Regions from separate parts of the Citrobacter farmeri genome, predicted to be linked through region 4. Evidence: predicted binding sites of a transcription regulator. Region 4 holds the regulator's gene; each other region holds the start of a gene.
What was found. Region 4 encodes CRP, which controls carbon source genes, mostly activating them, when cyclic AMP is high. Its sites were predicted from a motif close to ATGTGANNNNNNTCACAT; they were not measured.

Region 1: a site for CRP is predicted at 3,654-3,671, ahead of I6L53_RS07565 (CidA/LrgA family protein). Genes of this name have one in related genera too.
Region 2: a site for CRP is predicted at 3,078-3,095, ahead of I6L53_RS01625 (YjcB family protein). Genes of this name have one in related genera too.
Region 3: a site for CRP is predicted at 2,496-2,513, ahead of I6L53_RS02675 (glycine dehydrogenase). Genes of this name have one in related genera too.

What each region holds. Positions count from the first base shown of each region.
Region 1 is NZ_CP077291.1:1,615,821-1,621,812, forward strand. It holds gene mglC (galactose/methyl galactoside ABC transporter permease MglC) at 1-274, shown strand, start outside; gene I6L53_RS07545 (DUF2542 family protein) at 324-563, opposite strand; gene sanA (outer membrane permeability protein SanA) at 566-1,285, opposite strand; gene cdd (cytidine deaminase) at 1,501-2,385, opposite strand; gene I6L53_RS07560 (CidB/LrgB family autolysis modulator) at 2,515-3,210, opposite strand; gene I6L53_RS07565 (CidA/LrgA family protein) at 3,207-3,605, opposite strand; gene I6L53_RS07570 (LysR family transcriptional regulator) at 3,737-4,645, opposite strand; gene mhbT (3-hydroxybenzoate transporter MhbT) at 4,772-5,992, shown strand, end outside.
Region 2 is NZ_CP077291.1:355,482-361,473, reverse strand. It holds gene soxR (redox-sensitive transcriptional activator SoxR) at 168-632, opposite strand; gene soxS (superoxide response transcriptional regulator SoxS) at 718-1,041, shown strand; gene I6L53_RS01630 (EAL domain-containing protein) at 1,044-2,630, opposite strand; gene I6L53_RS01625 (YjcB family protein) at 3,227-3,508, shown strand; gene I6L53_RS01620 (cation-transporting P-type ATPase) at 4,066-5,992, shown strand, end outside.
Region 3 is NZ_CP077291.1:569,550-575,541, reverse strand. It holds gene I6L53_RS02695 (DUF4310 family protein) at 1-519, opposite strand, end outside; gene I6L53_RS02690 (DUF4311 domain-containing protein) at 531-1,307, opposite strand; gene I6L53_RS02685 (DUF4312 family protein) at 1,330-1,629, opposite strand; gene I6L53_RS02680 (SFCGS family glycine-rich protein) at 1,632-1,994, opposite strand; gene I6L53_RS02675 (glycine dehydrogenase) at 2,006-2,344, opposite strand; gene I6L53_RS02670 (ClbS/DfsB family four-helix bundle protein) at 2,717-3,235, shown strand; gene I6L53_RS02665 (LysR family transcriptional regulator) at 3,392-4,309, opposite strand; gene I6L53_RS02660 (MFS transporter) at 4,519-5,712, shown strand; gene I6L53_RS02655 (alpha/beta hydrolase) at 5,725-5,992, shown strand, end outside.
Region 4 is NZ_CP077291.1:4,398,542-4,404,533, reverse strand. It holds gene argD (bifunctional acetylornithine/succinyldiaminopimelate transaminase) at 1-501, shown strand, start outside; gene I6L53_RS20860 (YccS/YhfK family putative transporter) at 576-2,663, opposite strand; gene crp (cAMP-activated global transcriptional regulator CRP) at 2,715-3,347, opposite strand; gene I6L53_RS20850 (OsmC family protein) at 3,655-4,059, shown strand; gene I6L53_RS20845 (phosphoribulokinase) at 4,107-4,976, opposite strand; gene I6L53_RS20840 (YheU family protein) at 5,031-5,249, opposite strand; gene I6L53_RS20835 (hydrolase) at 5,252-5,992, opposite strand, start outside.

The DNA.
Region 1 (5,992 bases), 2.1 Mb from region 4:
TCTGCTGGAAGCGGGGCGTATCGGTTCTGCAACCAACAACCTGGGCTTTATGTACGAACTGGATGCGATTGCGGCCTGCGTGGTCGGCGGCGTGTCGTTTAGCGGCGGGGTGGGAACCGTATTCGGCGTGGTGACCGGTGTGATTATCTTTACCGTCATCAACTACGGCCTGACTTACATCGGCGTTAACCCGTACTGGCAGTACATCATCAAAGGCGGCATTATCATCTTCGCGGTCGCGCTGGATTCACTGAAATACGCACGTAAGAAGTAAGCCTTCAATCCAGAATCAAACCGGTGCAGACCTGTCCTGCGCCGGTTTTTTATTTGATAAAAACCAACCAGATGCCTACCAGTAGCACGCCGACCGAAAGGCCAAAGTAAACGCCAATATAGCTCCAGTAAGCGCCAGGCTCCGCGGAACGTTGAATTAAGCGTGGCGTTTGCGAGCCTTTGACGGTTTTCTCAACAACGCCGGAGCGTAACCCTTTAATGCCTTCCCGCAGCGTCCAGGCGACGATCATCAGTACGCCAATCACGATAAAAAGGGTTTTGTCTTCCATGCTTATTTTCCTTGTTTCTTTTGCAGTTCAAGCAGTTGCTCTGGCGTCACGGCCGGATATCCCTGAGCATCGTCAGGAACCTGATGCAGGGTGGGGATCGGCACTAACGGGCCGAGGAACCGGGGTTCACGTTTAAACAAATAGAGATCGATCAGCGCCCCAAAGCGCGCGCCAAACTCGCGAACCCGAACCGTCAACATATCCTTTGGCGAAGGCACGGCATAGCACTGCGCCTGAATGCCCATATGCAGGGCGATAAACAGCGCGCGCTCGCAGTGGAAGCGCTGGGTAATGATGATGAAGTCATTGGTATCGAAGACTTTTCGGGTGCGGACAATCGAATCGAGCGTGCGGAATCCGGCGTAATCTAACACGATGTCGGCAGGATCCACACCGGCGGCAATCAGGTCTTTGCGCATCGTCATCGGTTCGTTGTAGCTTTGTAGCGCGTTGTCGCCGCTGAGCAGCAGGTAGTTAACTTTGCCGCTGTTGTAAGCATTGAGTGCGCCCTGAATACGATAGCGGTAATACTGGTTGATGACCCCGGTGCGATAATATTTTGCCGTACCGAGTACCACGCCAACCTGGCGGTAGGGCAGGTCCTGAAGCTCATCGTAAATATAGGGAGCGGTTTTCCAGCTCATCCAGCGGTCAAGACCCAGCACGACCAACAGCAGCAAGCCGATCAGGACCAACAGGCTGTAGAGTACGCGCTTTAACATGAAGAAAACTCTGTCACTGGATGAAATTTCAATCAGGCTACTGTACCCGGTGTCGAAGCGCAAGAAACAGTAGTCTGATTGGGGGGATTTTCAGCAATACGCAGTCATACCGAACGAAGTGAGTATCGACCCGATAAGCGTAGCGCTATCAGACGATTAGGCCGGACAGCGGTTAAACCGCCTGCTCCGGCCTACGGACTGATGTCATCAGACAATTAACTCAGCAGCACACGATCGATGCTGCTGCAGCCCAGCGCTTTCAGCGTGGCGGCGGTGGCATCCCACTGGATCAGCGGCGCATCGGCTTTTTCCGCCAGAACCGCACGCTGAATATCGGCATAACCGTAGCCGTTAAGGTTCAGCATGATCAGCGCCCCCTGCAACGGTGGCAGTGTCGGGTTAAACGCGGCATTCTCGCCATAGCTTCCGCTAAAGATGCGCCCGTCTTTACACTCCAGCGCCACACCGCTCGGTGACTGGCTGTACGGCATATGACTGTGGCTCGCGGCGGTGATGGCGGCTTGCGTCAGCGCATCGCCCTGAGGGGCAAAACCGTGATCCTGTTCGTCCATCAGCAGCGTCTTGATATCGAGATCTTTTGGCCCAAACGCGTCTGGTAAATAGTCGCGCAGCGTGTGCGGTTCGCGGCCAGGCAGATGAATGCGCAGATCCAGTCCGCTATTCAGTTCGTTCATAAACTGACGGCAGTGGCCGCACGGAGTGTAGTTTACGGTGATCGCCGCGAGGCCTTTCTCGCCACGCAGCCAGGCATGGCTGATGGCGCTTTGTTCAGCATGAACCGTTTGCTGCATGGTCGCGCCGAGGAATTCCATGTTGGCACCGAAGTACCACGTTCCGCTCACGCCGCGTGCAATCGCGCCGACGTTGAAGTTCGACAACGGCGTACAGGCGCAGGCTGCAGCCAGCGGTAGCAGCGCGAATGCCAGCGCGTCTTCGTCCAGTCCCGTTGCGCTTTTAAGCATTGATACCTGCTCAGCCGTCAGCGAAGCGGGGAAATGCGTATCCGCCAGGATGGGCGCCATTGCTGATTGCAGATCATCCGCAAGTTGGCTAAAGGCAGTTTGAAAACGTGGGTGCATGGCGTTGCCTCATAACAATGTATTGGGATCGTAGTGTACGGGCCTGCTACCGCTATATGTGTGATCGGAATCTCATTGTGTGTGCAACTTATGAAACTTAAATGAAAAATGCGCGACGTATCGCAAATTTTAGCCCATGACGGCGAGAATAATCGGAAACAGGAACGGGGCGATCAGTGAGGTAATAATCCCGCAAATCACCAGCGCCAGCGAACTGAATGCGCCTTCCTGATAATCCAGTTCCGCGCAGCGGGCAGTGCCGAGGGCGTGAGACGCGGTCCCCATCGCCAGTCCGCGTGCGGCTTTGGTCTTAATACGCATGGCGTTTAACAGCGTATGGCCAAAGACGGCGCCAAGAATACCGACGAAAATCACGCACACGGCGCTGACCGCCGGAATGCCGCCGATGCTGCCGCCAACGGCCATCGCAATCGGCGTGGTGACGGATTTCGGTAAGACAGAGGCGGCGATTTCAGGCGTAGCGCCCATCAGCAGCGCTACCGAGGTGCCGGTCACCATCGCGACAATGCTGCCGACAAAGCAGATAGTAATGATCGACTTCCAGCGAGCACGGATCTGATGCAGTTGTTCATACAGCGGATAGGCCAGCGCCACAACTGCCGGTTGCAGCAGATCGTTTAAGACCTCGCTGCCTTTAAAATAGCTGTCGTAAGAAATACCGGTCAGCAGGAGAAACGGGATAATCACCACCATCGCCACCAGCAGCGGATTCAGTAACGGAAATTTGAAACGTGCAGCCAGTTTGCGCGCGCCGAAAAAAACCGCCAGCGTCAGCGGCAGAGACCACCAGATTGACGACATCATTCTTTAGACCCTTTCTGACCAACCACTTTGCGTTCACCGTGGACCAGGTGTGAACTCCAGCTCACCACCAGAAAAACCACCAGCGTACTGACGGCACACGACACCACCACCGGACCGAACTGCGCGCGCAGCAGATCGAAGTACTGCATCACGCCGACGCCAATCGGTACAAACAGCAGCGCCATGTAGCGAATCAGCACATAGCAGCCAGGATTAACCCATTTCGCCGGAATGATTTGCAGCGCCAGCAGTACGAACAGGATTAGCATCCCGATGATACTGCCTGAAATGGCGACGGGTAGCAGGGACGCAATAAAAATGCCTGCATACAGACAGGCATAGATCAGCACGAAAGCGCGTAAGTATTGCCAGATGATATTCAGTGTCTTGCTCATGTTGTAATTCCTTGAAGCGACGGATTCATCATACAATTAAACTTTAAAACGTGCTATCGATCACATCATGAATTCTTAGCATACTGGAGATAGATAACAGGAACATTGGGCAATGCCCCCAATACGTGACGTTAAACTTGTGCCAGCAGTTGTAAGAAACGACTCAGCGCACTGGACGGCGTCTCATTATTGCGCCAGAACACACCCACGCTCCCTTTCTGTTCGATCTTCGGCAGGTTCAGGATCACCAGTTGTCCCTGGCTGGCATAGCGTTGTGCCAGCCGTAAAGAAAGGATAGAGATCATATCGCTGCTTTGCAGCAGGTTGGTACTGACGTTCATTGATGCCGATTCGATGGTGTTTTCCGGCAGCATCACCCCGTTATCGACCAGTGCGTTGTCAATACTCAGGCGAATGGGCGTTCCTGTCGGCCAGACAATCCAGCGCCAGTGCGCGAGATCAGCCCAGCTCAGGGTGTCAAACTTCGCCAGAGGATGGTGGGGACGAGCGACAAAGCAGACGGGTTCGGTATACAGCACCTGGTAATTGAGCGGGAGTTGCAGCGCTCGTCCACCGACGCGACCTACCACCACATCCACGGAACCGGCAAGCAGGTCGTGAAGCAGCGGCGTCATGACCTTTTCTTCAATGTTGAGATGTAGCGTCGGCATCTCAACGAGCAGATTGAGGATCGCCTGCGACACACAGTCGGTCGCCACCGGCGAGCAGCCGATTTTCAGGCTTCCTACCAGACCGCCTTCTTTAAAGCGTGCCATTTCATACTGTGAACGTTCCATGTCATTGATTAAACGCTGAGCATGTTGCAGCAGCAACTTGCCGCCTTCCGAGGGGCGCAGGCCTTTACTGTGACGTTCAAAGAGCGTGATCCCCATCTCATCTTCGAGCTGTGACAGCCATTTTGACAGGGCAGGCTGGGTGATATTCATCATCCGCGCGACGTGCGTGAGATTCCCTTGTTCGCCCAGCGCCACCAGCATTTGCAAATGATGCAGCTTCAGTTTTTGCGCCCAGTTTGCCATCAGCGATAACCTCCAGGTTATGTCTCTGCATGAAAAGCCATTGTACATTTTATCGCCCGGTCTACAAACTCGTAACATACAAAAAACAAAACGACATCTTTCCCTACCTGCACCGAGGCATTCACTATGACTCAACGACGTGAACTACAAGCCCTTATCGATGCTGCTCCTGTCAGCAAGACTCAGTGGCGGGTGATCATCTGCTGCTTTCTGGTCGTCATGCTTGATGGTTTTGATACGGCAGCCATTGGCTTTATTGCACCCGATATTCGTACCCACTGGCAGTTAACTGCCGGAGATCTGGCTCCGCTGTTCGGCGCGGGTCTGTTAGGACTTACCGCTGGCGCCTTACTTTGCGGACCGCTGTCTGACCGCTTCGGTCGCAAACGGGTGATTGAGCTTTGCGTGGCGCTGTTTGGCGCGCTGAGCCTGATTTCCGCCTTTTCACCGGATCTGCAAACGCTGGTCATCCTGCGCTTTCTGACCGGCCTGGGTCTGGGCGGCGCCATGCCGAATACCATCACAATGACCTCTGAATACCTGCCTGCCCGCCGCCGTGGTGCGCTGGTTACCCTGATGTTCTGCGGCTTTACGCTCGGTTCCGCCATGGGCGGGATTGTCAGCGCGCAGTTGGTGCCGGTCATCGGCTGGCATGGGATCCTGGTACTCGGCGGCGTGCTACCGCTGATGCTGTTCTTCGTGCTGCTCGCGGTCTTGCCGGAATCTCCGCGCTGGCAGGTACGCCGCAAGTTACCGCAGGCAACCATTGCCAGAACGGTCAGCGCGATCACTGGCGAACGTTATGACAATACGCAGTTTTACCTCCAGGAGGCGGCGGCGATCGCCAAAGGCAGCATTCGCCAACTGTTTGTTGGTCGCCAGTTGCCCATTACCCTGATGTTATGGGTGGTGTTTTTCATGAGTCTGTTAATCATCTACCTCCTGTCGAGCTGGATGCCGACGCTGTTGCACCATCGCGGAATTGACCTGCAACAGGCTTCCTGGGTGACGGCGGCGTTTCAGGTTGGCGGGACACTCGGCGCGCTGGCACTGGGCGTGCTGATGGATAAACACAATCCGTTCCGGGTGCTGGCGGTGAGTTACGCGCTGGGAGCGGTATGCATCATCATGATTGGTCTGAGCGAAAATGGTTTATGGCTGATGGCGCTGGCGATCTTCGGTACCGGGGTGGGTATCAGCGGATCGCAGGTGGGCCTCAACGCCTTAACCGCCACGCTCTATCCCACACAGAGTCGGGCGACGGGCGTGAGCTGGTCGAACGCGGTGGGGCGCTGCGGAGCGATTGTTGGTTCGCTTTCCGGCGGCGTGATGATGGCGATGAATTTC
Region 2 (5,992 bases), 830 kb from region 4:
TGGCGAACGGGATGATGCGGCTTACAATTACAGTATCAACACAGACCGGAACCTCCACCACGTGCTCGAATGAGGGGTGTTGACGTCGGGGGAAACCCTCCCGTGAACCAGCGGGATAGAGAGAAAGACAAAGACCGGAAAACAAACTAAAGCGCCCTTGCGGCGCTTTAGTTTTGTTCATCCTCCAGCAAGCGAGCGCCCGTCCCCTCTTCACCCAACCGATCCCCAGGGTTACGCAACGGACAGTCTTTTCGCGATAAGCAGCCACAACCGATACAGCCATCCAGTTCGTCACGAAGCGCCACCAGCGTATGAATGCGCCGATCCAGTTCTTCGCGCCATTGCGAAGAGAGTTGCTTCCACTCTTTCGCACTGAGGGTATGGCCCTCCGGCAGTACGCCCAGTGCTTCGCTGATGGTCGCCAGCGGGATGCCGATCCGCTGGGCAATCTTGATAATCGCGACATAACGCAGCACGTCACGCCGGTATCTGCGCTGATTGCCGCTGTTGCGAATACTGCTGATCAGCCCTTTGCTTTCATAGAAATGCAGTGCGGAAACCGCCACGCCGCTGCGTTTTGCCACTTCACCCGGCGTGAGCATCGCTTTTATACGGGGTAATTTCTTTTCCATAAATCGCTTTACCTCAAGTTAACTTGAGGAATTATACTCGCCCGCAGACAAAAGACGAATCGAACACTGAGAAGGAGGCAGCAATATGTCCCATCAGCAAATAATTCAGACCCTTATTGAATGGATTGATGAACATATCGACCAACCGCTGAACATTGATGTGGTCGCAAAAAAATCAGGTTATTCAAAATGGTATTTACAGAGGATGTTCCGCACGGTGATGCGCCAGACGCTGGGCGACTATATCCGTCAGCGCCGACTTCTGTTAGCCGCCGTCGAACTGCGCAACACCGAACGACCGATATTCGATATTGCGATGGATTTAGGCTACGTGTCGCAGCAGACGTTTTCCCGCGTGTTTCGCCGGGAATTTGATCGTACCCCCAGCGACTATCGTCACCGCCTGTAATGTTACTGTCCGCGCTGCATCAGGAGTGCGGGCGGTTGTTGCAACCAGTGAATAAATTCCTGCGGTGGCAGCGCCTTCGCGAAGTGCCACCCCTGACAGTACTGCACCCCGCGTTTAAGCAACCAGCTAACCTGATCTGCCGTCTCCACGCCTTCCGCGATGGTTTTAAGACGCAGGCTTTGCGCCATCTCAATGATATGTTCCGCAATCAGATGGCTGGTACTGTTAGTGGTCAGCGTATCGATAAAGGATTTGTCGATCTTAAGAATATCGACATTGAGTGAATAGAGGTTGTGTAGATTAGAGTAACCGGTGCCGAAATCATCGATCGCCACTTCATAGCCTGCCTGACGAAACGCCTGGATCACCGGCGTGGTTTTCGGTACATCGATAAATCCCCGTTCAGTCACTTCCACTTTAATTTGTTGCGCAAGCACGGCATGTTCGCGCGCTTTATCCGCAATCATGGCAATCAGTCGTGAAGAGTGAAAATCCGATGCGGAAAGATTGATAGAAATATACAACTGCGGGTTGGCTGCCAGAAACGTCCCCATATCGCTGAACACTTCTTCCACCACGTAGTCGGTTATTTGCGCGATCATCCCCTCTTTTTCCGCCAGCGGGATGAACTCGGCCGGACTCATGACCTGACCGTTGCAGCCCGGCCAGCGCAGCAGCGCCTCCGCCCCCACGCATTTCTCATTTTTAATATCAATGATCGGCTGATAGTGCAGGCAGAGCTGACGTTGCTTAAGCGCGCGCTGGAGCATGCGGCGCGGAGAGTAGTATTGCCGACGCGCCCGCGACCAGAACATTAACAACAGAATGCTGCTGATCACCGCCAGAGGAAGGGTGATCAACAACTGCTGATACAGGTTCTGATAAAACCGCTGCATCGAGGTCGACACAATCACGGCAATGGGCCGTTTATCCGAGTGGGCAACGGTGTAAAAGCGGTCATCCTGCTGGAAGACAGATTGATTGCGCCGGATCAGTGGCAACAGTTGGGTCACCCAGGCCTGCTCGCTGACGGAGAAAAAGGTATTGGTCACGGTGTCATATACTCCCCAGGCCAATTCGGGGTCTTCGGACATCACTTCGCTATATGACAGCGGATTGATCACCGCAACATAGTTTCCGCGTTGCATATACGTCATTTTATAACCGGTAAAAAAAGGCGTATCGCGAAAGTAATAAATGGAGATGTTGGGTTTTCGTTTATAGTCTGCCGTCTGCATAATATAGGGCGCTGACGGTGCCATTACCGTGGAGCATAAAAAACGATCGCCTTGTGCATAAATTAACTCATTGATATACAGGCGCCCACGGATAATATTCAACATCCGTTGTTGATGTGCCGGCGTACACGCTTGTCCCTGATACTGTTCAGCAGCATCGCGGGCTAAATCCGCCTGCAAAACAACCAGTTCCGTTTTATCTAAAGCCAGATGAGCAAAGGTACTCAGCTGTTTACTGGTTTGAGAGGTGGCTTGCAGGTGGGCAAACCATAGCGCCAGCATCACGGGGAGCAAAACCACCATGATTATCCCGAGGAACCTCAGCACCTTGCTTCGCACCCGATGATTCATTTCAGCCCTATATCCCTGCATTTCATGTGCCTGTTATCATCAAGGCAGGATGCTAAATCACACAGGTTATTACGTTGCATGAATCTATCAATATTAGCAACAGACTTTTATTAGCAAAAGTCTGATATTGCAGGATGGTGATAATATTCGACCGTAATGCAAACCTATAGTGACGATTAATTTTATTAAGGGTAATCCATTCTCCGAAAGGGGTAGTTTTTTATGAAAGTTTTGCCGGTTCATACGCAAAATGAAATTAAGCTAAATTTCTTTGAATGCTTATTTTTGACAAAACAGAAAAGGTAAAATCAATACATCTTTTTTAAGTCCTCTTCCTCCTCTTACGTCACGATTAAAGTATCTTCATTGCCGATGAATAACCACACTCATATTATGGTTAAAAAACAGGCAAAAAAGCGGCGTACCGACTGGCGAACGAATCACTAAACGTGATATAGTTCACAAATATTCTGAAACAGAAACAACGTTTCATTCGGTGTTGATGTAAATGCCCGTCGATAGCCAAGAGTGTGCCACGCCTCCCGTGAAAACGCCGCGCTGTCCAGGGCACCTGCTACTCTCAGAGGAAATGTTTCATGGCTACCCTAACCACTGGCGTGGTTCTTCTCCGCTGGCAACTGCTAAGCGCTGTGCTCATGTTTTTAGCCAGCACGTTAAACATTCGTTTTCGTCGCTCAGATTACATTGGTCTGGCGGTGATCAGCAGCGGACTCGGCGTCGCCGCCGCCTGTTGGTTTGCGACGGGATTACTCGGCATCACCCTGATGGATCTCTCCGCCATCTGGAAGAACATTGAATCCGTGATGGTCGAAGTGATGAGTCAGACCCCGCCAGAGTGGCCGATGGTATTGACCTGATTTCACCTGATTTCACCTGAGCCTCCCTGACGGAGGCTTTTTATTGTTTCCAGAAAATGCCAACCCTATCTCTTGCGGAAAAAATCATCCCGTCCCGATTTCAGCAAGCCCATGTCTATTATGCGTTCATCTGGTGCGGTCTGTTTACTCAACAGACCGCAGCTAAAAATATATTATTTCGTTCTGTATCAGCTTCCCTATTGTCATTATTATTCAGGATTTAAAAGTTATGTAAGGAAGGCTGTTTTTATTATTCTCACCCCAGATATTTTACAAAGGCATAAGTTGAAATACCGCTAATGGCTGCTACAACAATCGCAAAAACAATCAATAAAATCAACTTCTTAGCATTATAAATTCCAAACATAAAACCTCCTTTCCTAAATTTACATTTCCATTTAACCCCATGACACGCATGGGAAAATATCATCTTCATTCAAAGATAAAATAATAATTACAGAAAGGCCATTGATTAATGTCAAATATCTGCAGGCATTATTCAAATAGTATGCGTGTGTTTCAAAATATTAAAATTTAATACTTCGAGGAATTTTACTTTGACCAGAATGCCGAACAGCAATCGTCTCCATTCTGCGCCATGCGCTGGAAAAAAGCCGTACCAGCTGACCGTTGAGGAGGTTCTGAAAAATCAGCAGAGCCAACCTTCCGGGCTGACTCATAATGAGGCCAGCGCACGTCTCGCCAGGGATGGCCTTAACGCACTGCCTGAAAAAGCCGGCAAACCTGCCTGGCTACGCTTTCTGGCCCATTTTCACGATGTTCTAATTTACGTTCTGATCGCCGCAGCGGCCCTCACCGCCGTGATGGGGCACTGGGTGGATACTGCCGTCATCCTCGGCGTCGCAGTGATCAATGCCCTGATAGGTCACATTCAGGAAAATAACGCGGAAAAGTCGCTGAAAAGTATCCGCAATATGCTCTCCGCTTCCGCCGTGGTGGTGCGTAACGGGCAACATGAGACGGTCGCGACCACCGAGCTGGTCGTTGGCGATATCGTAGTGCTGCGGGCGGGCGGCCGCATCCCCGCCGATCTTCGCGTCATGGAGGCTCACAACCTGCGGGTTGAAGAGGCCATCCTGACCGGCGAATCTACCGTGGTGGATAAAACAGCAGATGCGCTGACAGGCGAACTGCCGCTGGGCGATCGCAAAAACCTGCTGTTCTCTGGCACCACCATTAGTGCCGGAGCCGGGCTTGGCGTGGTGATCGCCACCGGGGAAGCGACGGAACTGGGCCATATTAACCAGATGATGACCGGGATCGAGAAGCACCGTACGCCGCTACTGGTGCAGATGGATAAGCTCGGCAAAGCGATTTTCTCCCTCATTCTCGCCATGATGGTCGGGCTGTTTATCTTCAGCCTGCTGCTGCGCGACATGCCGATGGGTGAACTGCTGCTTTCGTTAATCAGCCTTGCTGTCGCGGCCGTACCGGAAGGCTTACCGGCGATTATCTCGATCATCTTGTCGCTGGGCGTACAGACCATGGCCCGCAAACACGCGATTATCCGCAAATTGCCTACTGTTGAAACGCTGGGTGCCATGTCGGTGATCTGTTCCGATAAGACCGGCACCCTGACCATGAACGAGATGACGGTCAAGGCCATCATCACGGCAGATAAAAATTACCGCGTGCAGGGCAATAGCTACGAGCCAGCGGGTGAGATCCACGTCGAGGAAAACGACGCGCTGGCAGAGATTGTGCCAGGCAGTCTGCTTGAAAACTATCTGCGCACGATTGACCTGTGCAACGACAGCCAGTTGATTCGCGATGAAAAGGGCCACTGGGGGATTACCGGCGGGCCAACTGAAGGGGCGCTGAAAGTGCTGGCCGCCAAAGCGATGCTGCCAGCCATTGACTGCGAACTGCGCAGTAAAATCCCGTTCGATTCCCAGTACAAATACATGGCGACGCACTATCGCATCGGCGACGACGAGCGCGTGCTGGTGACCGGGGCGCCGGATGTGCTGTTTAAACTCTGCCAATTGCAGCAAACCGCGAACGGTACGGAAGCCTTTACCCAGCCGCACTGGGAGGCTGAAATTGCCCGCTATGCCAAAGAAGGCCTGCGAATGGTGGCCGCCGCCTGGAAACCCACGCGTGCCGATGCCAGTGCGCTAACCCATGACTGTCTGCACGAAGGGCTCATTTTCCTCGGCATCGCCGGGATGATGGATCCGCCGCGCCCGGAAGCCATTGCGGCGATCGACACCTGTCAGCAGGCCGGGATCCGCGTCAAAATGATCACCGGCGATCACCCGCAAACCGCCATGAGCATCGGCGGCATGTTGGGCATCCATAACAGCCGCCACGCGGTGACGGGCTATGAGCTCGAGCAGATGAATGAGGCTGAACTCGCCGAAGCCGCCGTCACCTACGATATTTTTGCCCGTACCAGCCCGGAACATAAACTGCGTCTGGTAAAAGCCCTGCAAGATAAGGGTGAGATCGTCGGCATGACAG
Region 3 (5,992 bases), 1.0 Mb from region 4:
CGACGCCGTCATCGCGCTGAGGATGATCAATGGGCCAAGGAAACGCCCCGAGGCGTTACCGGCTCCCATCATCACGTCCGCCCCGTAGGTCGAATCACTCTGATTGATGGTAAACTTACGCGCCAGAATGATGACGTAACCAATCGCCAGACCAATCGCCAGCCCCGTTGCCAGAGACGCGATAAAGTTCTCAACCGGGAACATAATGCCCGCGCCCAGCAGCAGCGCCGGAACCCCCAGACCCACACCGGTCTGAATCGCGCCGCCGATATCCAGAATCCCTACCAGAGAGCCTTCGATAATGCGGGCGAACAGGAAGCTGGCACCAAACGCCGCCACTGCGCCGTACGATCCGGTATCAATTCCCGCTTTCAGCATGGCCACGAAAGCCACTTCGTTGAACGCGCCAATCCCGTACAGGTAGTACATGTGCGTCCCGGCAAATACACCGGAGGAGAGCAGGCCAACGAAGATCGGGAACGACCAGTCGGCAAACCAAAAACCTTTATTCTGTTCCATTGTGGCCTCCGTTATTTGCCGCTAAGCGAGTTGTGGATCAGTTCGAGCCAGTTCGGCACGGTCATGTGGAAGGATTCGATCATCTTCATGTCGAAACCACGGAAGAAGCCGCTCAGGACAAACAGCAGAACAATCGCCGCCATCATCACTTTGGTCACATGGTTCCAGCCGCTCTCTTCAACGCCTTTACCGATCAGGATGCCCAGCACCAGGCCCGGAACGGCGTTACCCATGATCAACTGCGCTGCGCCGCCGAAAACGGTTGCCCAGAAGCCTGATTTCTTACCGGCATCAATTGCCGCCAGCCAGAAGATCACGGGCATCACGGTGTTAACCAGCAGGTTTGCCGCAGGAACCAGCACCTTAACGGCGGTCACCTGCAACGCTTCCGGTACGGAAGAGGCCGTGAGGTTCAGGAAGGTCACGACGATCATGCCGATGATGCCGCAGGCAATGGCCATCTTTTTCGGGTCATGCAGCGTTTCACCGACATTGCGGTTTTTGATCATCAGCGCTGCCGCGCCCCAGTTAGGAATAATGCGGTGATCCACGTCCTGTGTGAACGAACCCGCCGCAACGGATGAGGCCCAGGCGTTGAAGAAAAAGCCCAGACCAAACGAGAAGTGAGAAGCCGGATCCCCTTCACAGGAGTTCAGTTCCCCCAGAGTTCGAAACGCCCCCATTCCCTGTGTGGTAGGCGCATGAAACATGCGTGCAGCCCCGGCCCCCACACCCACGCCGACGAGGGCACCGATGATGAGCGATTTTATTAAAATTATCAGGAACATAATTATGCCTTCTTAATAAGAATCAGCGTTGCGAGACAAAATCCACCTTGTCCAGATTGATGGCTGTCACGTTGACGGTCACATCCAGCTCCACGCTGTAAGTGCGTCGTTCCCGGCGCAGAAAGAAGAACAAAAACGCTTCTTTGCGCACCGCTTCACGCGCTTGAACAACCTGCACATCCTGTGGCTCAATACGCAGTAAAATATGCGGCGATGCCTTCATGACCGCGGCCTGAACGTGGTTCAGGGCATCGGCAAAGGCGCGCGCTTTGGCTTCGCCTTTACCGGTGACTCTCACCGTTGTGGTGAATTGTTCTTTCATACTCAGGCGCCGTATTTTTTCTGCCACGCCTGAACCAGACGCTCGCCAAGCTCTTCTTTATCCATAAAGCCGAATCCCAGCACGTTGCAGCCTTCGTTAATCGCCGTTACGCCTTCATCCACAGAGCGCATCCCGTATTTGGCTTTGTAGCCGTATTTGTTCTGTGCGGTGATAGCGCCCGCGCCACCGCTACCGCAAAAGGAGATGCCGAACGTGGCGTTTTCCGCTTTCATCACGTCTCCCAGTTTCATATCCGCAGCGACGCCCGGTACCACTACCGCACGCCCACCGGCTTTCTCGACGCCTGCCGCCACTTTCTGGCCTTTACCCAGACGATCGCCAATCACGACTGTAATCTGTTCCATGTTGTTGCTCCTTAAAGGTTGTCTTTCGCGACTTCAAAGTGGACGGACAGCAGCCAGGCCTCTTCCTCGGGAAGGTTGCCAAACGCTGCGACCACGTCGCGGGCAAGCGCCATTGAATCGGCTGAAATTTCATCAAACAAACTGGCTTCCACTTCCGGCAAAGGCTCTCCGGTCACCGACCGGTGCGCCATGGCGCGAACGTGAGACGTCAGCATTTGTTCCTGTACGGCGTTGGGAATGATGTGATGTTCACGCAGCAAGGCATACACTTGCGCCAGCATGCGATCGGCCAGTTCACCAATCTGCGCCACCTGTTCCCCCATGTCGTTCATGACTGCTCCGTTATTCACTCGTCTTACCCCGTTAATGGTTCTGAGTTAAAACTAGCGGTGGGGGTAAAAAGTTTGTAGCGAGTTGTTTTCCACTTCGAAGTGGAAAGGCGAGTGGCAATAGTGATCTGTTCCACAGAAAAGGCGGTTTTGATGATTAATCTCTGGGAAAATGTGATTTTATTCACAGATATTGAGGGTGTTTCGTGGCGACGCCAGCAGAGAAGAAAGTCTGAAACTGTGAGCAGAACGCGCTTTTGCGCTGTATTATCGAAAAGAGTTATGACGAATCCTTGCGAACATGGCGCAAGGGGAGAGTAAATACGCTGACCGATGTTAAAACCCCACACCGTTCCATTAGGGTGTTATTTTTTAAATGAGAGGGAATTCCTTATGAGTGTGCCTCAAACAAAAGCCGAATTACTTTTAGCTATTGATAAAAATTTCAGTAAATTAATTCATTACCTTAATTCGATCCCGTGCGAAATGACTTCCGATGACTCAATGGAAGGTCACGCCAAAGGAACGGAGATGAGTGTTCGTGATCTTGTTTCGTATCTACTTGGCTGGAATTCTCTGGTTGTAAAGTGGATCACTTTTGATGCGAAAGGCCAGTCGGTCGATTTTCCGGAAACAGGCTATAAATGGAACCAGCTTGGCCTCCTGGCTCAAAAATTTTACCAGGATTACAGCGCGTTAAGCTATGACTCGCTAATCGCTGAATTGCAGACTGTAAAAAATGAAATTGTGCAGCTTATCAATGAACGTACTGATGATGTTTTATATGGAAAACCGTGGTACACAAAATGGACGATGGGACGAATGATCTCATTTAACACCTCTTCGCCTTACGCCAATGCGAATGGAAGATTAAGAAAGTGGGCGAAAAATAAAAATATCAGCTTAAAGTAATCATCAAAGCGAAATTACATACCCGCCCTTTTCTTATCCGACGCTGCCAGATCTACATGTCGCAGACAGCGTCGAACGACCAGCGGAAAGATAAAGGCATAAAAATATATTACGGCCATCCGGATTATATCAATGCGACAGGCAGGTTTTGCTGAATCACTTTTTCTTCTCTACGGATGGACGCTTACGATTAACGCGTAGAGCATCTATTACCAGTGAAAACGCGGGAGAGACTTGTTTGCGGCTGGGATAATACAAATAATATCCAGGAAAAGGCTTACACCAGGGTTCAAGCACACGAATTAATCGACCTTTCTCAATATGCTCACCGAACTCTTCCTCCGGTAAAAACGCAATACCCATCCCCTCCAGCGCAGCATAGACAATGTGTTCTGAAGTGTTGAACGTCACTTGCCCGTTCACCCGCACATTCAAGTCGCCGCCGTCCTGATCAAAATCCCAGACATACAGCCCTCCCGATCTCACCATTCTCTGATTTATACAGCAGTGTTGCGTCAGTTCATGGGGGGTTTGTGGAATGGGATAACGTGAAAAATAATCTGGTGAGGCTGCGGCCGCCATACGGAGTTCTGGTCCAATCGGTATGGCTATCATGTCTTTATCAATCGTGTCGCCCAGCCGCACTCCGGCGTCGAAACGGTCGGCGACAATATCGCGGAAACCGTGGTTGGCGTCGAACTCGATGTGAATATCAGGATATTCACGCAACAGTGGCGTCAGCTTAGGTAACAGCGTGGTGCGCAAAACGTTCGGCCCGCAGGTGATGCGTACCGTACCGGCGGGTTTGTCTCGCAGCTCAGTGAGCATATCCAGTTCGGCTTCAATCTCATCAATGCGGTTGCCGATGGAGTGCAACAACCGCTCTCCAGCAGCGGTGGGTGACACGCTGCGGGTGGTGCGGGTGAGGAGTCGAATTTTCAGGCGATTCTCAAGAGCGGAAATCGCCTGGCTAAGAGCCGGCTGTGTGACACCAAGATGTGCCGCCGCGCGGGTAAAACTCCCTTCGCGGGCAACGGTGACGAAATAGAGCAGGTCATTGAGATTGCGTTTCATCTGCCAGGCTTTCCCGATTAATAAGCTAATCTTATAAGCCTATTAAGTATTCATTAGCTAGTCAACTTACCCCTGTCGTGTAAAACTTTCCGCAAGAGATCATCGTGAACTGCATGTTTTTTTATGCACTTTTGTCGTTATTCCCGTGAATAGCGTCCGGCCCCGGCTTGCCTGAATTTCGGAGGGGCAATATTCAGAGGTTGCCATTAATGCCCACACTCACCCGCGAAACAACACCTTTTAAAGAACACACCTACTGGAGCGGTGTATTTGCGATGACGTTGTGCGTCTTTGTCCTTATCGCATCGGAGTTTATGCCAGTCAGCCTGCTGACTCCCATCGCTACTGATTTAGGGGTGAGTGAAGGATTGGCCGGACAGGGTGTTGCCATTTCCGGCGCGCTGGCAGTGTTGACCAGCTTGTCGCTTTCCACACTGGCCGGGGATCTGAATCGAAAATATCTGCTGCTGGGCATGACGGCGCTAATGGCGTTATCGGCAACGATTGTCGCGCTGGCCTCCAGCTACCTGATTTATATGGCGGGTCGCGCCTTGATTGGTATTGCGATTGGCGGGTTCTGGTCGATGTCTGCGGCCACAGCGCTTCGCCTGGTGCCACAACACATGGTTTCTCGCGCATTAGCTATTTTCAACGGCGGAAACGCCCTGGCAACCGTCGTCGCGGCGCCACTCGGTAGTTATCTTGGCGCCGTGATTGGCTGGCGTGGCGCTTTCTTCTGCCTTGTTCCGGTCGCTATCGTGGCCTTCATCTGGCAGTGCTTTAGCTTGCCCACGATGACGGCCGACAAAAACACAGGCGCTGGCGGTTCTGTTATTCGTCTGATCTCACGTCCCGCTGTTGCGGTTGGCCTCTTTGCCTGTGGGCTGTTCTTCATGGGGCAGTTCTCGCTATTCACCTACGTTCGCCCGTTTCTTGAAACCGTCACCCAGGTGGATATTCGCGCCTTGTCCCTGATTTTACTGACTATTGGCGTAGCGGGCTTTATTGGCACGTTGATAATTAGCACCTTTTTGAGAGCGAGCCTGTACTCGACGCTTGCCGCCATCCCTTTACTGATGGCGGCTATCACCGCAGTGCTGATACTGACGGGCCACAACGTGTGGATGGTTGCGCCACTACTGGGGTTATGGGGGCTGATGGCAACTGCAGCGCCAACAGGATGGTGGACCTGGATAGCACACACGTTGCCGGATGATGCCGAGACAGGCGGCGGACTGATGGTCGCGGTGATCCAGCTTTCTATCGCCCTGGGTTCAACGCTTGGCGGCCTGGCATTTGACTACACCGGCTGGCAGAGCACTTTTGCTCTGAGCGGTGGGCTGCTCCTCGCCGCAACAGGAATGACCATTCTGACATCACGTAAAACACACCACGCACACTAGAGGATGAAACTCATGAAAAATATGACCCTGGCGCTGGGGCTGTTAATCAGCTCATTCGCCGCCACCGCGGCAGATATGTCAAAAGGCGCGGACAACTTCTATAAAAGCGATAACGTTACCCAGCAAAAGGTCACGTTTAAGAATCAGTACCAGATGAACGTCGTGGGAAATTTGTTTATTCCAAAGACGCTGAATCAGAATGCGAAAAACCCGGCAATTGTCGTCGGACATCCGATGGGCGCGGTCAAAGAGCAGAGCTCGAATCTGTATGCGCAAAAAC
Region 4 (5,992 bases):
GCCTACATGCACTATGGCGTGACGCCGGATATTCTCACCAGTGCGAAAGCCCTGGGGGGCGGCTTCCCGGTGAGCGCGGTATTGACGACGCAGGAGATCGCCTCAGCGTTTCACGTCGGCTCTCATGGATCAACCTATGGCGGTAACCCGCTGGCCTGCGCGGTGGCGGAGGCGGCGTTTGACATCATCAACAATCAGGATGTGCTGGGCGGCGTGGTGGCGAAACGGCAGAAATTTGTTCAACATCTGCAGCAGATTGATGAGCAGTACCACGTGTTCAGCGACATTCGCGGTATGGGCCTGTTGATTGGCGCCGAATTGCAACCGCAGTACAAAGGACGCGCGCGCGATTTCCTCTACGCGGCAGCGGATGCTGGCGTGATGGTGTTAAATGCCGGCCCGGACGTGATGCGCTTTGCGCCGTCGCTGGTGGTGGAAGAGGCGGATATCGACGAAGGGATGCTGCGTTTTGCTGACGCTGTTGCGAAGGTTGTTGCCTGATGGCGCTGCGCTTATCAGGCCTACAAACGTCTGTAGGCCGGATAAGGCGTTACGCCGCCATCCGGCAATCAGTGTTAACCCCGCATATCCCGCAACCGGCGACTGAGCCAGATGCCGTGGTGCGGCCGCTGACGCCATGCCATAGAAGAGATGGTGTGCATGGTGTTCAGGTGACCGATAACGCGTTGCAGATGCTGTTCCAGGGTGCTTAACGGTCCGTGGGAAAGCATCTCTGGCGCTTCCAGGATATTCACATCCCCTGAGCCACCAGGTCCATCGTACTCCAGTCGCTGCTGGCAGCGCTGAAGAGCAATTTCACACGATTGCAGATATCGCTGCGCCAGGTCCGGCGTCAACATCGTATGCTCACGCGCCAGCGTGGTCATGGCATTGATGTGTTCGACGATAAACTGGCTGTGTGTCACCCACAGTTTCATGTCTTCCAGATAATGGGTATTAAAGCCGGGTTCCTGCATTGCCTGATTGAGCGAGTTAAACAGGGTGTTGTGCGCCTGGTTGACCCGCATACGTTGCCAGGCGAGCGGCGTGGGTTGCGGATCGTTGCTCAGAATCAGGCGAATGGCCTCCTGATCGGCTTCCAGTGCGTCATGGGCGTTTTTCCGCAACAGACCGCTCTGCCATTGCGGCCACAGCCAGACGGTGCCGCCAAACGCAATCAGGCAGCCGATGACCGTATCGATAAATCGCGGGATGATGAACTGTTCTCCATCCAGCGTCAGCAGTTGCAGGGTATATACCGCCGTGACGGTAAATCCAACCGTCGCCCAGCCGTAGTTTTTGCGGATGGTCAGATAGCTGACCAGGGTGATCGCCAGCATCAGGGCCAGCGTATATCCCTCGGGAATATGAAAGTGCAGCGTCACGCCTGCGATAATCAGCCCTACCAGCGTTCCCGCCGAGCGGTGCAAAATACGCACGCGGGTGGCACCGTAACCGTTTTGCGTCACAAACAGCACCGTCATCAGGATCCAGTAAGGTTTCGGCAGATGTAACGCCGTTCCCATGAGGCTGGCTATGCTGAGCATGACGCTGATTCGCCCGGCGTTACGCAGCGCCGGAGATTTCAACGAGAGGTAGTTTTTCAGTGCCGGAAGCAAGGGTAACCGACGCTGTTTATCGGCCATCAGATCGCGGGCGTAAAGCGGACGCTGGGTGCGAAGCACGCGGGCGATGCGACTGAAGTGCCAGTAGCAGAACTGTCCGACGGGGTTATCCGGATGCTGATGAGCAATTTTTCCCAGTGCACCAATCTGCTTTTGCATGGTGAACCGCGTCGGTAGTCGGTGATAGAGAATGTCATCTCCCAGTACGCGCAGGCGAGCGGCGACCGTTTGTGCATTCCAGCGAATGACCTGCTCCGCGTGACTGCGCTCGACCAGCTTTTGCACTTCTTCCGGCTGATGCAGGCTGACGGAGATATGTTCCTGCAAATCCAGCGCTTCCTGAAAGGCGCGCAGCATCCGTTTGTAGTCGTTGTTGCGGTGCGCCGATAGCATGTGCATCTGCTGATAGCACTGGGTGATGAGGTCGACGGCTTTCTGCTGGCGAACCAGAAGCGGCGGCAGGGCTTTTTCCGGGTCAGTGTGTTGGGTCAGCATGCTGTATTTGGCTTCGCAGTAATCCGCCAGTTCCCGGTATAACAGGCTTAGTGATTCGCGAAGCGGCTGCTCACGCCAGAGCCAAAACCAGAACCAGTTAAACAGCCCGTACCATAGCGTGCCCAGCGCGTAGATCAGCAGAGGCTCCCAAACCGGCATGTTCCCTGCCAGGCTCAGTGTGAAAATCGCAGCAATCAGTGAGGCCGGGAGCAGGCGGGCGTGAAGAGAGCTCAATTCTGCGGTGACGCCGAGCGTGAGTGTCAGACCGGTCAGGATCAGTGGCAACGGTACCGCCTGCGCCAGCATAAGTTGCATGATTAGGCTACAGCCAGCGAACAGCGATGCACCGATGATCAGGCGTTTGAAAAAGCGTTTGTGCGGAGTATCAAGCCCGGCAATGTTGCAGCAGGCGGGAACGAGAGAGAAAAGCAGGCCCAGATGTAACTGCCCGATGAGCAGGCCAACGGCCACGGGCAAACAGAGCACCAGCGTTTGACGTAGTGCATAGTTGATTTCTGGGTGATAAATCAGTCTGCGCCACATTGGCAAAACAAAAATGACGCGCTACCCGGTAGCGCGTCATTTCCGATGAGATTAACGAGTGCCGTAAACGACGATCGTTTTACCGTGAGCGGAGATCAGGTTCTGATCTTCCAGCATCTTCAGAATACGACCAACGGTTTCGCGAGAGCAGCCAACGATCTGGCCAATCTCCTGGCGAGTGATTTTGATCTGCATACCGTCCGGGTGAGTCATCGCATCAGGCTGTTTCGCCAGATTCAGCAGCGTCTGGGCGATACGACCGGTCACGTCGAGGAAGGCCAGGTTACCGACTTTCTCCGAAGTAACTTGCAGGCGGCGAGCCATTTGGGAAGACAGGCGCATCAGAATATCCGGGTTCACCTGGATCAACTGGCGGAATTTCTTATAGGAAATTTCAGCCACTTCACACGCTGTTTTCGCTCGAACCCATGCGCTACGTTCCTGGCCTTCTTCAAACAGGCCCAGTTCGCCAATGAAATCACCCTGATTCAGATAAGAAAGGATCATTTCTTTTCCTTCCTCATCCTTAATCAACACTGCCACTGAGCCCTTAACGATGTAGTACAACGTTTCTGCTTTTTCACCCTGGTGAATCAGCGTGCTCTTGGACGGGTACTTATGAATGTGGCAATGAGACAAGAACCATTCAAGTGTCGGGTCTGTTTGCGGTTTGCCAAGCACCATGCGCGATTATCCTCTGTTATAAGCTGTCTCCAGAGCCAAAAAAATCCGCTGTCTCTGGGGTTGCAAAAATGTGCTTCCCGCGTCCTGGGAAGAGGCTGTCAAAAACGAACTGCAGCCTTTAATGTGAAGTCCTCTGCATACATGCAGTACATCAATGTATTACTGTAGCATCCTGACTGTTTTAGCATAGCTTTAGCCGTGTGTCTCCTGGTGTCTCGCTTCAGCATGACGGAGGTCGCCTTCCGTTGCGAGAATTGTTATGTACGCGTAATCTGTCAGGAAAATTGACGCACTGGAGTTAAAAAATATGCAAGCGCGTGTTAAATGGGTTGAGGGGTTAACCTTCCTGGGTGAGTCGGCTTCCGGTCACCAGATTTTGATGGACGGTAACTCTGGTGATAAAGCGCCGAGCCCGATGGAAATGGTGTTGATGGCGGCAGGCGGTTGCAGCGCGATTGACGTGGTTTCTATCCTGCAAAAAGGCCGTCAGGATGTGACGAACTGCGAAGTGAAACTGACGTCAGAACGTCGCGAAGAGGCGCCACGCCTGTTCACCCACATCAATCTGCACTTTATCGTTACGGGTCGCGACCTGAAGGATGCCGCCGTTTCGCGTGCGGTCGATCTGTCGGCGGAGAAATATTGCTCCGTGGCGCTGATGCTGGGAAAAGCGGTCAATATTACCCATTCGTATGAAGTGATTGCTGCCTGATGATCATGGCCGGATAACGCCACGTCGCTGTCCGGCAATATCTCACCTTACTCGATTTTCTTTCCTTCCATCAGTCGCTGCACCAGCGGCAACATAATGAGCTCCATGGCCAGCCCCATTTTGCCGCCAGGTACCACCAGTGTATTGATGTGGGAAATAAATGAACCCTGCAACATCGCCAGCAGCCAGGGGAAATCGATCCCTTCCAGATTGCGAAAATGAATCACCACAAAGCTCTCATCCAGTGATGGAATGCCCTTGGCAGCGAACGGGTTTGAGGTGTCAACGGTGGGTACACGCTGAAAGTTAATGTGGGTGCGGGAGAACTGCGGCGTGATGTAGTTGATATAGTCGTCCATCGAACGCACCACTGAATCCATCACCGCCTCACGAGAATGGCCTCGCTCGCTGGTATCACGGATCAGTTTCTGGATCCACTCCAGGTTCACGATGGGAACCACGCCGACCAACAGGTCAACATGGCTTGCAACTTCATGCTGCGGCGTCACGACGCCGCCGTGCAGCCCTTCATAGAACAGCACGTCAGTAGGTTCCGGCAGGGCTTGCCATGGGGTGAAAGTCCCTGGCACCTGGTTCCACGGGACGGCCTCATCGTAGGTATGCAGATATTTGCGCGACTGGCCTTTGCCCGTCTGACCATACTCAATAAATGTCTGTTCCAGCAGACCGAAGTCATTGGCTTCGGGGCCAAAATAGCTGATGTGGCGTCCGGCGTCGCGCGCCTTGCGGATCGCCATATCCATCTCCGGACGGGTATAACGATGAAAACTGTCGCCTTCCACCTCGGCGGCGCGCAGGTTGAGCTGCGCAAAAATTTTACGAAACGCGAGGCTGGTGGTGGTAGTCCCCGCGCCGCTGGATCCTGTTACCGCGATCACCGGATGTTTGGCAGACATGTTAACTCCATCAATAAATTGATTTTTTATTATAGTCGGCCGATAGCGTGCGGGTTATTCGCGAAATTGTTTGCGCGGCATGATGTTGACGGTTTCGTGCAACTCAGACCACACCAGTATCGCTTCTCCACACTGTAACTGGCGTTTAACGTCGGCGACTTTTTGCTCAAGGGTTCGTTCATGTTCACCATAATCGGTGCCTTCGCGCAATACAAAGCTTTCGATCAGATTGTCCAGCGTCTCAGGGGAAAGGTCCTGCCAGGGGATCTGCATAATTATGCCTCCAGATACGGGGTCAGCCAGTCAGGAATGCGCGACTCAAGCCACATTTCTGGCCGACGCAATGTCCCGCCGATAAACCCAACGTGACCACCGTGTTCAGTTAACTGATATTCCACGTGCGGCGGTAAATCTTCCGCTTTGGGGATCACATGATGATCCATAAACGGGTCGTCTTTCGCATGAATGATCAGTGTCGGAATGGCGATGTCGCTGAGCAAGGGCATGGCGCTACACTGACGATAGTAGTCGATAGCATCGGCGAAACCGTGAATTTTGGCGGTGATGAGATCGTCAAACTCGCGGATGCGGCGCAGGGATTTCAATTGCGCCAGACTCACCGGCAGTGAGCCGGGATAGGCCGCCAGCTTGCGTGACGCGTTTGCCTTCAGCAGGTTGAGCAGATAGCGCTGATAAACACGGGAAAAGCCTTTATCCATATGATAGCTGCAGGCTTCCAGTACAAAGGGCGCTGAGACCATGACAGCCGCGTCGAGCGGGATGTTTTTCCCCTCTTTTGCCAGCAGACATGCCAGCACATTTCCTCCGAGCGAATAGCCCACGGCGGCCGTTGGCACCTTGCCAAATTCCCGCTGTAACCAGCCTAAGAACCAGCTCCCGTCTTCGGTTTCACCCGAGTGATAAATGCGATTCAGTCGATTCGGTTCACCGCTGCAGCCGCGAAAGTGCATCACCACGCCAAGCCAGCCACGATTCTTTGCCGCTTCAATCAGACC